2 linked regions of the Blastochloris tepida genome follow. The protein of the gene in region 2 binds, or shares a complex with, the protein of the main gene of each other region. Links are inferred from orthologs where the notes say so. Each region holds a gene or a part of one and is shown on either strand. Other genes may lie near its edges.

Region 1 (5,085 bases), 180 kb from region 2 along the record:
GAGAGCCTGGGCAAGGAGGGCCACGGCACGACGCCGGTCGGCGCGCTGGGCCCCGTCGACCAGCACAGCCAGCTCCAGCTCTATCTCGCCGGGCCGAAGGACAAGTTCTTCACGGTCATCACCACCGGCGTCAAAGGCAAGGGACCCAAGCTCGATCCCGAACTGTCGAAGATCGCGGGCGAGCCGGACTTCGGCGGGCGCACCATCGGCGACCTCGTCGCCGCCCAGGGCCGCGCCACCGCCGATACGCTGGCGAAGAACGGCCTGCCCACCCGCACCATCCATGTCGAGACGCTCGATGAGCGCTCGCTCGGCGCGCTCTTGATGCACTTCATGCTGGAGACGATCATCGCCGCCCAGCTTCTCGGCATCGACGCCTTCGACCAGCCGGCGGTCGAGGAAGGCAAGATCCTGGCAAAGCAGTATCTGGCGGAAAGCTGATCGGCGCGCGGGGAGCGGGTCCGCCGCGTCGTGGCCGGGCATGTGTCGACCGATATCGACACATGCCGACGGGTGAGATTTGAGCGTGTCAACGTCGAGCTTGGCGCTTGACCCGTCGAGTGGTACATTACCTCAAATCGAGGCGCCCAGCATGATCGTCAGCTTTCGGGACGACTGGCTGCGCGCCTTCTTCGTGGACGATGTCGCCTCGAAGGCGATCCCGCCCGATCTCGAAAGCCGTCTGTTCCGCAAGCTTCAGATGATCGACGACGCCGCGACCGATCAGGACTTGCGCGTGCCGCCCAGCAACCACTTCTAGAAGCTGCGCGGTGCCATCGACGGCTTCCATTCGATCCGCGTCAACAAGCAATGGCGGCTGATCTTCCGGTGGGACGGCAGCAAGGGCGAGGCCTCCGATCTCTATCTCGACGATCACAGCTACCGGTGAGGTGACCCATGCTGATGACCAAGCGCAAGCCGGCAACGGTCGGCGAGATTCTGGTCGAGGAGTTCATGCAGCCCATGGGCCTGACGCAAGGGGCGCTGGCCGAGGCCATGGGCGTTCAGCGCAAGCACGTCAACGAGCTGTGCAACAACCGCCGCACCGTGACGGCGCCGACCGCGCTCATCCTGGCGCGCGTGTTCGGCAACAGTCCGGAATTCTGGCTGAACGCGCAGCGGCGAACCGATCTGTGGGAGGCGATGAATTCCCCGCGCGAGCGCGAGCGAATCGAACGGGCGAAGCCGCTCCAAAGCGCCGCGTGATCGCGCTGGTCCACGACGCTTCGTCAGCATGAACACGCCGCTCGTGGCCAACGGTTGATCCGGCCCGGTGCGCCGGAAACCGCACGCCACCGGCGGCTCAGCCGCCGGTGCCGCCCACGGTGATGCGGTCCATGCGCAGCGTCGGCTGGCCCACGCCGACCGGCACGCCCTGCCCGGCCTTGCCGCAGGTGCCGACGCCGGGGTCGAGCTCCAGGTCGTTGCCGATCATGGTGACGCGGTGCAGGTCGGAGGGGCCGTTGCCGATCAGCATCGCCCCCTTCACCGGCGCGCCGACCTTGCCGTTCTCGATGCGGTAGGCCTCGGTGCAGTTGAAGACGTACTTGCCCGAGGTGATGTCCACCTGCCCGCCGCCGAACGACACGGCATAGAGCCCGTTCTTCACCGAGGCGATGATCTCCTCCGGGCTGTGGCTGCCGCCCATCAGAACGGTGTTGGTCATGCGCGGCATGGGGATGTGGGCGTGGCTCTCGCGCCGGCCATTGCCGGTGGGTTCCATGCCCATCAGCCGGGCGTTCTGGCGGTCCTGCATGTAGCCGACCAGGATTCCGTCCTCGATCAGCACCGTACGGTGCGACGGGGTTCCTTCATCATCGACCGTGAGCGAGCCGCGCCGGCCGGCGATCGTGCCGTCGTCGACCACGGTGACGCCCTTGGCCGCGACCTGCTGGCCGAGCAGGCCGGCGAAGGCCGAGGTCTTCTTGCGGTTGAAGTCGCCCTCCAGGCCGTGGCCGATCGCCTCGTGCAGCATGATGCCCGGCCAGCCTCTGCCCAGCACCACGTCGAGCTCGCCGGCCGGCGCCGGCACCGCTTCCAGATTGACCAGCGCCTGACGCAGCGCCTCGTCCACCGCCGCCTTCCAGGTCTCGGGCGCGATCACCCGCTCGAAGCCCTCGCGGCCGCCGAGACCCTGGCTGCCCGCCTCCATGCGGCCGCCCTGCTCGACCACCACGCTGACCGACAGCCGCACCAGCGGGCGGACGTCGCGCACTCGGGCGCCGTCGGCGCGGAAAATCTCGACCACCTGCCACGTGCCGGCGAGACCGGCCGACACCTGCCGGACGCGGGGATCGCGGCTCCGCGCATAGGCGTCGATCTCGGCGAGCAGCCGGGTCTTGGCTTCGAAGCCGGGCGTCTCCAGCGGGTTGTCGTCGCCATAGAGGCGGATGTTGGTGCGGTCGGGCGGCAGCGCCAGCGTGCCGCGATAACCCGACGCCACCGCCCGCACCGCATCGGCGGCGCGCAGCAGCGCCGCTTCCGACAGCGAGGAAGCGTGGGCGTAGCCGGCGGCCTCGCCCTTCACCGCCCTGAGGCCGAACCCCTGGGAGGTGTCGTAGCTCGCCGTCTTCAGCCGGCCATTGTCGAAGACCAGCGACTCGTTCTGACAGTATTCGAGGAACAGCTCGCCGTCGTCGGCCCCCTCCAGCGCGTTGCCGAGAAGCCGCTCGATCGCCCTCAGGCTGAGGCCCAGACAGGCGAACAGCGACAAGGTCTGGACGGCGGGTGGCTGGGTCGTCCTGGAGGGGGTTCCGGCGAGCAGAGAATTGGGGGCATGCATCTCGGGCTCCAAGTTCGATCCCCAGAACCTAGGGTCCCGGCCGGACGATTGCCAGCTTGCGCAACGTCAGGGCAGCTTGTCGAACCCGTCGCCGAAGCCGTTGAGCAGCAGCGGGATGCCGATGCCCTCCTCGGGCGTCTGGAAGATGATGAAGGTGGCCTGCTTGCCGGTGCGGAGCTGGGCGAGCAGCTTCTCGTCCATCACCACCTCGGCGACGCAGCCATTGGGCAGGCAGCGCACGAAGCCGGCGCGGCCGATGTCGGCATCGTCGATGCGCAGGCCGAGGCCGGAGGGCAGCAGCACGCCGAGCGGCGCCAGCACCCGCATCAGCCGCGCCTTCTGGTCGGCGGTCTTGAGCACGATGACGGTGAGGCCGACATTGGGCCGGTCCTCGGCGGTGACGCTCTGCACCAGAGCGCACTGCTCGCCCTGCGAGCCGGGCGGGGTGTCGCAGCGTATCTGCCAGTCGCCATGCACGGACTTGACCACGCCCTGGGCGCTGGCCGGCCCGGCGATGGAGGCAGCGAGCGCCGCCGCGGCAAGGATCCGAACGCCCCAGAGCTTCGTCATCGTCAACGCCTCCGCCGGCACGAATCGTCGCGCCGGCCCTGTCCAATCTGCCATGTCATCGGGACATCGCCCAAAAATCGTGTCAAGAACAAGGGCAAGTTTGCCAAACCGGCACTCGGGCCGCCAGCCCGCCCGCTCAAGCTTGCCCGCCTTTCGCCTGCCCTTTAGGGTCCGCGCGAACACGGAACGCACCCATGCACTATGTCTCGACCCGGGGCGAAGCCCCGGTGCTCGGCTTCGCCGACGCGCTTCTTGCCGGTCTTGCCCGCGACGGCGGGCTCTACGTCCCCGACCACTGGCCCGCCTTCGAGGCCACGACCTTCGCCGGCTTTGCCGGCCAGCGCTATGCCGACGTCGCCAAGGCGGTGATGGCGCCGTTCGTCGGCGGCTCCATCGCCCCCGACGCGTTCGGCCGGATGGTCGAGGACGCCTATGCCGGCTTCCACCACCCGGCGGTGTGCCCGCTGGTCCAGCTTTCCGAACGGGAATGGGTGCTGGAGCTGTTCCGCGGGCCGACGCTGGCGTTCAAGGACGTCGCCATGCAGCTGCTCGGGCGGCTGATGGATCACGTCCTGGCCGAGCGCAATGAGCGCGCCACCATCGTCGGCGCCACCTCGGGCGACACCGGCGGCGCGGCGATCGAGGCGTTCCGGGGCCGCGAGCGGGTCGATGTGGTGATGCTGTTCCCGCACGGCCGGGTGTCCGACGTGCAGCGGCGGATGATGACCACCCCCACCGACGCCAACATCCATGCGGTGGCGATCGAGGGCACGTTCGACGACTGCCAGGCGATCCTGAAGGCGCTGTTCAACGACCATGCCTTCCGCGACACCGTGCGGCTGTCCGGCGTCAACTCCATCAACTGGGCGCGGCTGGTCGCCCAGATCGTCTATTACGTCACCGCCGCGGCGGCGCTCGGCGGGCCGCAGCGCAAGGTGGCGTTCTCGGTGCCGACCGGCAATTTCGGCGACGTGTTCGCCGGCTATGTCGCCACCCGCATGGGCCTGCCGGTGGAAAAGCTGATCGTCGCCACCAATGTCAACGACATCCTGGCCCGCACGCTGGCCAGCGGCGTCTACGAGCCGCGCGAGGTGGTGGCGACCACCTCGCCGTCGATGGACATCCAGGTGTCGTCCAATTTCGAGCGCCTGCTGTTCGATGCCGGAGGCCGCGACGCCGCCAAGGTGCGCCGCCAGATGGCCGACCTCGCGGAGACCGGGCGCTTCGCGGTCGATTCCCTGACGCTTGCCGCCATCGGCAACGTGTTCGGCGCCGCCCGCGCCGACGAGGCGGAGGTCAAGGCCACCATCGCCGACACCTGGAAACGCGCCGGCTATCTGCTCGACCCGCACACCGCGGTGGGGCTCGCCGCCGCCCGCAAGGTCGAGACGGCGTGCGACGTGCCGGTGGTGGTGCTGGGCACCGCCCACCCGGCCAAGTTCCCCGATGCGGTGGAGGCCGCGAGCGGCACCCGCCCGGCTCTGCCGGCGTCGCTCGGCGACCTGATGAGCCGGCCGGAGCGGATGGCCGTGCTGCCCAACGATGCTGCCACTGTGGCCCGCTTCGTCGCCGCGCGCTCGCGCGCCGTCCGCCCGGGAGCCGCGGCATGACACTGCGCCTGACGCGCCTGGAGAGCGGGCTGACCGTCGCCACCCACACCATGCCGGAGCTGAAGACCGCCGCGCTCGGCGTGTGGGTCGGCGCCGGGGCGCGCCATGAGCGCGCCGACGAGC
Region 2 (4,944 bases):
GCTGCGCGCCGTCCGGGACGACGTTCTCACTCAAATCACCCTACGTCCGTGCGATGATCTCGCGCTCGTCGCGATAGACCAATGCGGTGAGCGCCGGGCGGCCGGGCTTGCGCCGCATCAGGGCGCGCGGGCGGCGCTTGACGTGGGCCGAGCGGCGGCGGCGGCGCGGCACGGCCGGGGTGACCACCAGGGCGCCGAGGCGGGACATCGGCTCGCGCCACGCCCCCTCGCCGTCGCCGACCAGCATCGGGCAGCCGAGGCTCTTCGACCACGCCTGCCAGTCGGCGATCACGTCGTCGCAATCGCCGGCCGCCGACAGCGTCACCGACAGCGCCGGGTCGCGATGGGCCAGCACCACGGCGATGTTGCCGTAGGACGGCGCCGGGCCGGGCTCGATGCGCACCACCACGCCGAGATAGCTCTCGATCGGCACATTGAGCCGCATGCGGATGCCGGCCACCGCCCGCCGCACCACCACGCGGTTGCGGTCGATCTCGATGTCGCGCACCCGTCCATCGGCCGCCGGGTCGACCGCGGCGAAACGCGCAGGCAACGCGAAGGGATCGACCCATGACGTACAAGTGGCGCCGGCGGTTGCACTTCCGCCGTACTCGGTTTGACGCTTCATTGCACTCCTCGCCGAGTTATTATTGGCTTCATTTGACGAGAAGACTGCCACTGCGAGTTCGCCACCCGCTTAAGAAGATGGGTTAATCAAACCTAAGCTTTATCCTCTTGATTCTCATGCTTGATGAAAGCTTTCCGGGGCCACGGGCCGCCCGCACACCACCCCGCCGGCCACAACCATCCCGTCATCGCCGGGCTTGCCCCGGCGATCCCGATCGGAACGGCGCGGCGGCGGTGATGGCGGCGCGGCCGGCAGGCGGTGCGGCCGGGGGTCGAGATCGCCGGGACAAGCCCGGCGATGACGACGGGGAGCGCCCGCAAGGCGATGGGCGGCGGCAGGCGATGACGGCGGGGAGAGCCCAAGCGCAATGACGACGACGCCGGCCGGCGGCGCGGCGGTCTGCGCCTCGCGCCAGCGCCTTCGCCACTGACGCAGCGTCATACGGCCGGCGCTGCAGGCGTTTCGCAAAACCGGTATCCCCTTTGGCGGAAAATGCTCTAAACCGGACTCGAAAGGACACCCATGACCGATCTCGTCGACCTGTCGGCGCTGGAAGAGCGCGTCCAGAATCTCCTCACTGCCGCCCGCAAGGCGGGCGCCGATCAGGCCGATGCCGTCGCCATCCGCAGCGTGTCGCTGTCGGTCAATGTGCGCGAGGGCCGGGTCGAGGAAGGCACCCGCTCCGAGAATGACGAGTTCGGCCTGCGGGTGTTCGTCGGCCGGCGGCAGGCGGTCGTCTCCACCAATGACGCGATCCACCTCAATCCCGACCGGCTGGCCGAGCGGGCGGTGGCGATGGCGCGCGCCGCGCCCGAGGATCCGTTCGCCGGCCTCGCCGATCCCGGCCGGCTGGCGCAAAGCGTGCCCGACCTCGATCTGCTCGATCCCGTCCTGCCCGGCGCCACGGCGCTGGAGGCGCTGGCCCGCGCCGCCGAGGAGGCCGCCCTCGCCATGCCCGGCGTCACCAAATCGAGCGGCGCCTCGGCGGCGGCCGGGCTCGGCGGCTTCGTGCTGGCGACATCGGAGGGGTTCCGCGGCGCCTATGTGGAGTCCCAGCACAGCCTGTCGATGACCGCCATTGCCGGCGAGGGCACGGCGATGGAGCAGGACTGGGACTACAGTTCGGCGCGCCATGCCGCCGACCTCGCGGACGCCGCCGCCATCGGCCGCAAGGCCGCCGAGCGGGCGGTGCGCCGGCTCAACCCGAAGAAGATCGCCACCACCCGCGTGCCGGTGATCTTCGATCCGCGCGTCGCCAACAGCCTGGTCGGCCACATCGCCTCGGCGATCAACGGCGCGGCGATCGCCCGCCGCACCAGCTTCCTGCTCGACAAGCTCGGCACAGCGATCCTGCCTCCCGGCACCCGCGTCATCGACGATCCGCTGCGCCCGCGCGGCCTGGGCTCGCGCCCGTTCGACGGCGAGGGCGTGGCCGGGGCGCCGCTGGCGGTGGTCGAGGACGGGGTGCTCGCCTCCTGGCTGCTCGACAGCGCCACCGCCCGCGAGCTCGGCCTCGCCACCACCGGCCATGCCCGGCGCGGAGCCGGCGGCTCGCCCAGCCCCTCGCCCTCCAACCTCTACCTCGCCGCCGGGCACGTGAGCCCGCGCGAGCTGATCGCCGACATCCGCGACGGCTTCTACATCACCGACCTGATCGGCATGGGCGCCAGCATCGTCACCGGCGACTATTCGCGCGGCGCGTCGGGCGTGTGGATCGAGAATGGCGAGCTGACCTATCCGGTGGCGGAGGTGACGATCGCCGGCAACCTCGCCGACATGTTCCGCGCGCTGACGCCGGCCGACGACCTCGAATTCCGCTATTCGACCAATGCGCCGACGCTGCGGGTGGAGGGGCTGACAATTGCCGGCCGCTGACCCCCTCGCCGATCCCGAGGCGGCGCGCGCCGCCCTCATCGAGGCGGTGGCCGAGGCCGGCGACATCGCGCTGCGGTTCTTCCGCGCCGACCCGCGCTCCTGGACCAAGGGCGCCGCCAAGTCGCCGGTGACCGAGGCCGACGTCGCCATCGACGTGTTCCTGCGCCAGCGGCTGATCGCCCGCGCCCCCGCCTATGGCTGGCTATCGGAGGAGACCCAGGATTCCGCCGAGCGGCTGACCCGGCGGCGGCTGTGGATCGTCGATCCGATCGACGGCACCCGCGCCTACATGGCCGGCGGCACCGACTGGACGATCTCGGCGGCGCTGGTGGAGGACGGCCGGGCCATCGCCGCGGCGCTGTTCGCGCCGGTCTCGCGCGAGATGTTCTCCGCCAGCCTCGGCCGCGGCGCCACCCGCAACGGCGTGCCGATTTCGGCCGGCGAGCGCACCGACCCGGCCGGCGCGCGCATGGCCGGCCCCAAGCAGGGCTATCCGGCGGTGACGACGATTTTGGAGAACGCCGGGCAGGTCGAGCGGATACGCTCGCTGGCGCTGCGCATCGCCCGGGTGGCGGAGGGCACGCTCGACGCCGCCTTCGCCGGGGCCGGCGGCAACGACTGGGACCTTGCGGCGGCCGACCTTTTGATGCACGAAGCCGGTGGCCGGCTGACGACGCATGCCGGCGCGGATCTGGTGTTCAACCGTCCGAAGCCCGTGCATGGCGCCCTGGTTGCAGCCGGCGCCGCGTTGCACCCGCCACTGCTCGCCCGTCTCGCCAGCTTCGCCCCCCCTCCCCTCGCCGAGCGCTCCCTATGACGGCAGCCGACCCCGCCCCGATGCGCGATTTCATCGTCCACCTGTTCACCGTCCACCTGCACCGCCTGCTCGATCCCGAGCACCAACCGCGGATCTGATCCCGTGTGGAAGCGTCTTGCCCGCTCGCCGGCATTCCGGCGGGCCGCCGGTGCCTTTCTCGCCGGCTATCTGCGCCTTGTCGCCCGCACCGGCCGGCCGGTGTGGGAGCCGCTCGACATCTACGACCGGCTCGACCCCGATCTGCCGATCATCCTGACCTTCTGGCACGGGCAGCATTTCCTGTCGCCGTTCGTCATGAAGCCGGGGATGAAGGCCAAGGTGCTGGTGTCGCGCCACGCCGACGGCGACATCAACGCCATCGCCGCCGAGCGCTTCGGCGTCGGCACCATTCGCGGCTCGGGCGACCACAAGGGCCGCTTCCACCGCAAGGGCGGGGTCTCGGCCTTCCTGGAGATGGTCGACAGCCTCGCCGAGGGCTACAACATCGCGGTGACCGCCGACGTGCCGAAGGTCTCGCGCAAGGCCGGGCTCGGCGTGGTGATGCTGGCGCGCGCCAGCGGCCGGCCGATCTATCCGCTCGCCATCGAATCGAGCCGCCGCATCGTGCTGCCCTCCTGGGACAAGGCCAGCGTCGACCTGCCGTTCGCGCGGCTGGCCTTCGTGGCCGGCGAGCCCATTCGAATTTCCGCGGATGCTGACGATACGGAACTGGAAGCCTGCCGCCGTCTGCTGCAGGATCGCCTCGAAGCCGCGCACCAGCGCGCGGCCGAGTTGACCGGCCGAGGACCACGCTGACCGATGGGCAGACCTGTCTGGAGTGGGCTCGCGCTGGCCGCCTATCGCGGCCTCGCGGCGGGTGTGCGGCCGTTGGTGCCGCTCTATCTCGACCGCCGGGCGCGCCGCGGCAAGGAAGACGCCAAGCGCCTCGGCGAGCGCTACGGCCGCGCCTCGGCCGACCGGCCACCCGGCCCGCTGATCTGGACGCACGGCGCCAGCGTCGGCGAGACGCTGGCGATCATGCCGCTGCTCGACCGGCTTTGCGGCCGCGGCTTCAACGTCCTGCTCACCTCGGGCACGCTGACCTCGGCGCAGCTCGCCGCGCGCCGGGCGCCGCCGGGCGTCATCCACCAGTTCGCGCCGCTCGACGTGCCGGCCTATGTGGCGCGCTTCCTCGGCCACTGGCAGCCCGATCTGGCGCTGTTCGCCGAATCCGAGCTGTGGCCCAATCTGATCGTGCAGACAACCGGGCGCGGCACGCCGGTGATCCTGGTCAACGGCCGGATGTCGGAGACCTCGTTCCGGCGGTGGTCCAACCTGAAGACGGTGTCGGGCTCGCTGCTGTCGCGCATCGACCTCTGCCTCGCCCAGAGCCGCGAGGCGGCGCGGCGCTACGAGACGCTGGGCACGCCGCGGGTGACCACCACCGGCAATCTCAAGTTCGACACGCCGCCGCCGCCCGCCGACGCCCATGAGGTGGCGGCGCTGGCCCAGCGCGTGGCCGGGCGGCCGGTGGTGCTGGCCGCCTCCACCCATCCCGGCGAGGAGGACGCGATCTACGCCGCCCACCGGGCGCTGCGCGACCATTCGCCGGGGCTGCTCACCATCGTCGTGCCGCGCCATCCCG

Evidence for each region. The genes of interacting proteins can lie anywhere in the genome.
Region 1: the proteins of BLTE_RS11645 (region 2) and tldD are in contact, whole or in part, in a solved structure (PDB 5NJ9), measured with the Escherichia coli proteins. The link is inferred for Blastochloris tepida from one-to-one orthologs.

Annotation. Positions count from the first base shown.
Region 1 is NZ_AP018907.1:2,740,484-2,745,568, forward strand. Bases 544-3,530 are described here. They hold tldD (metalloprotease TldD), read right to left. Parts: upstream 2,783-3,530; coding sequence 1,304-2,782; downstream 544-1,303. Other genes in these bases: BLTE_RS12485 (HigA family addiction module antitoxin), read left to right, coding at 898-1,206; BLTE_RS12495 (invasion associated locus B family protein), read right to left, coding at 2,849-3,352. In the rest of the region: BLTE_RS12475 (glucose-6-phosphate isomerase), read left to right, coding at 1-441; thrC (threonine synthase), read left to right, coding at 3,547-4,962; BLTE_RS12505 (M16 family metallopeptidase), read left to right, coding at 4,959-5,085. UniProt on the Escherichia coli protein: Metalloprotease involved in CcdA degradation. Suppresses the inhibitory activity of the carbon storage regulator (CsrA).
Region 2 is NZ_AP018907.1:2,556,209-2,561,152, forward strand. The notes cover bases 481-3,326. They hold BLTE_RS11645 (TldD/PmbA family protein), read left to right. Parts: upstream 481-1,150; coding sequence 1,151-2,503; downstream 2,504-3,326. Other genes in these bases: BLTE_RS11640 (DUF6101 family protein), read right to left, coding at 481-553; BLTE_RS11650 (3'(2'),5'-bisphosphate nucleotidase CysQ), read left to right, coding at 2,490-3,320; BLTE_RS18580 (DUF4170 domain-containing protein), read left to right, coding at 3,317-3,326. Outside these bases: more of BLTE_RS11640, read right to left, coding at 41-480; more of BLTE_RS18580, read left to right, coding at 3,327-3,418; BLTE_RS11655 (lysophospholipid acyltransferase family protein), read left to right, coding at 3,423-4,115; BLTE_RS11660 (3-deoxy-D-manno-octulosonic acid transferase), read left to right, coding at 4,119-4,944.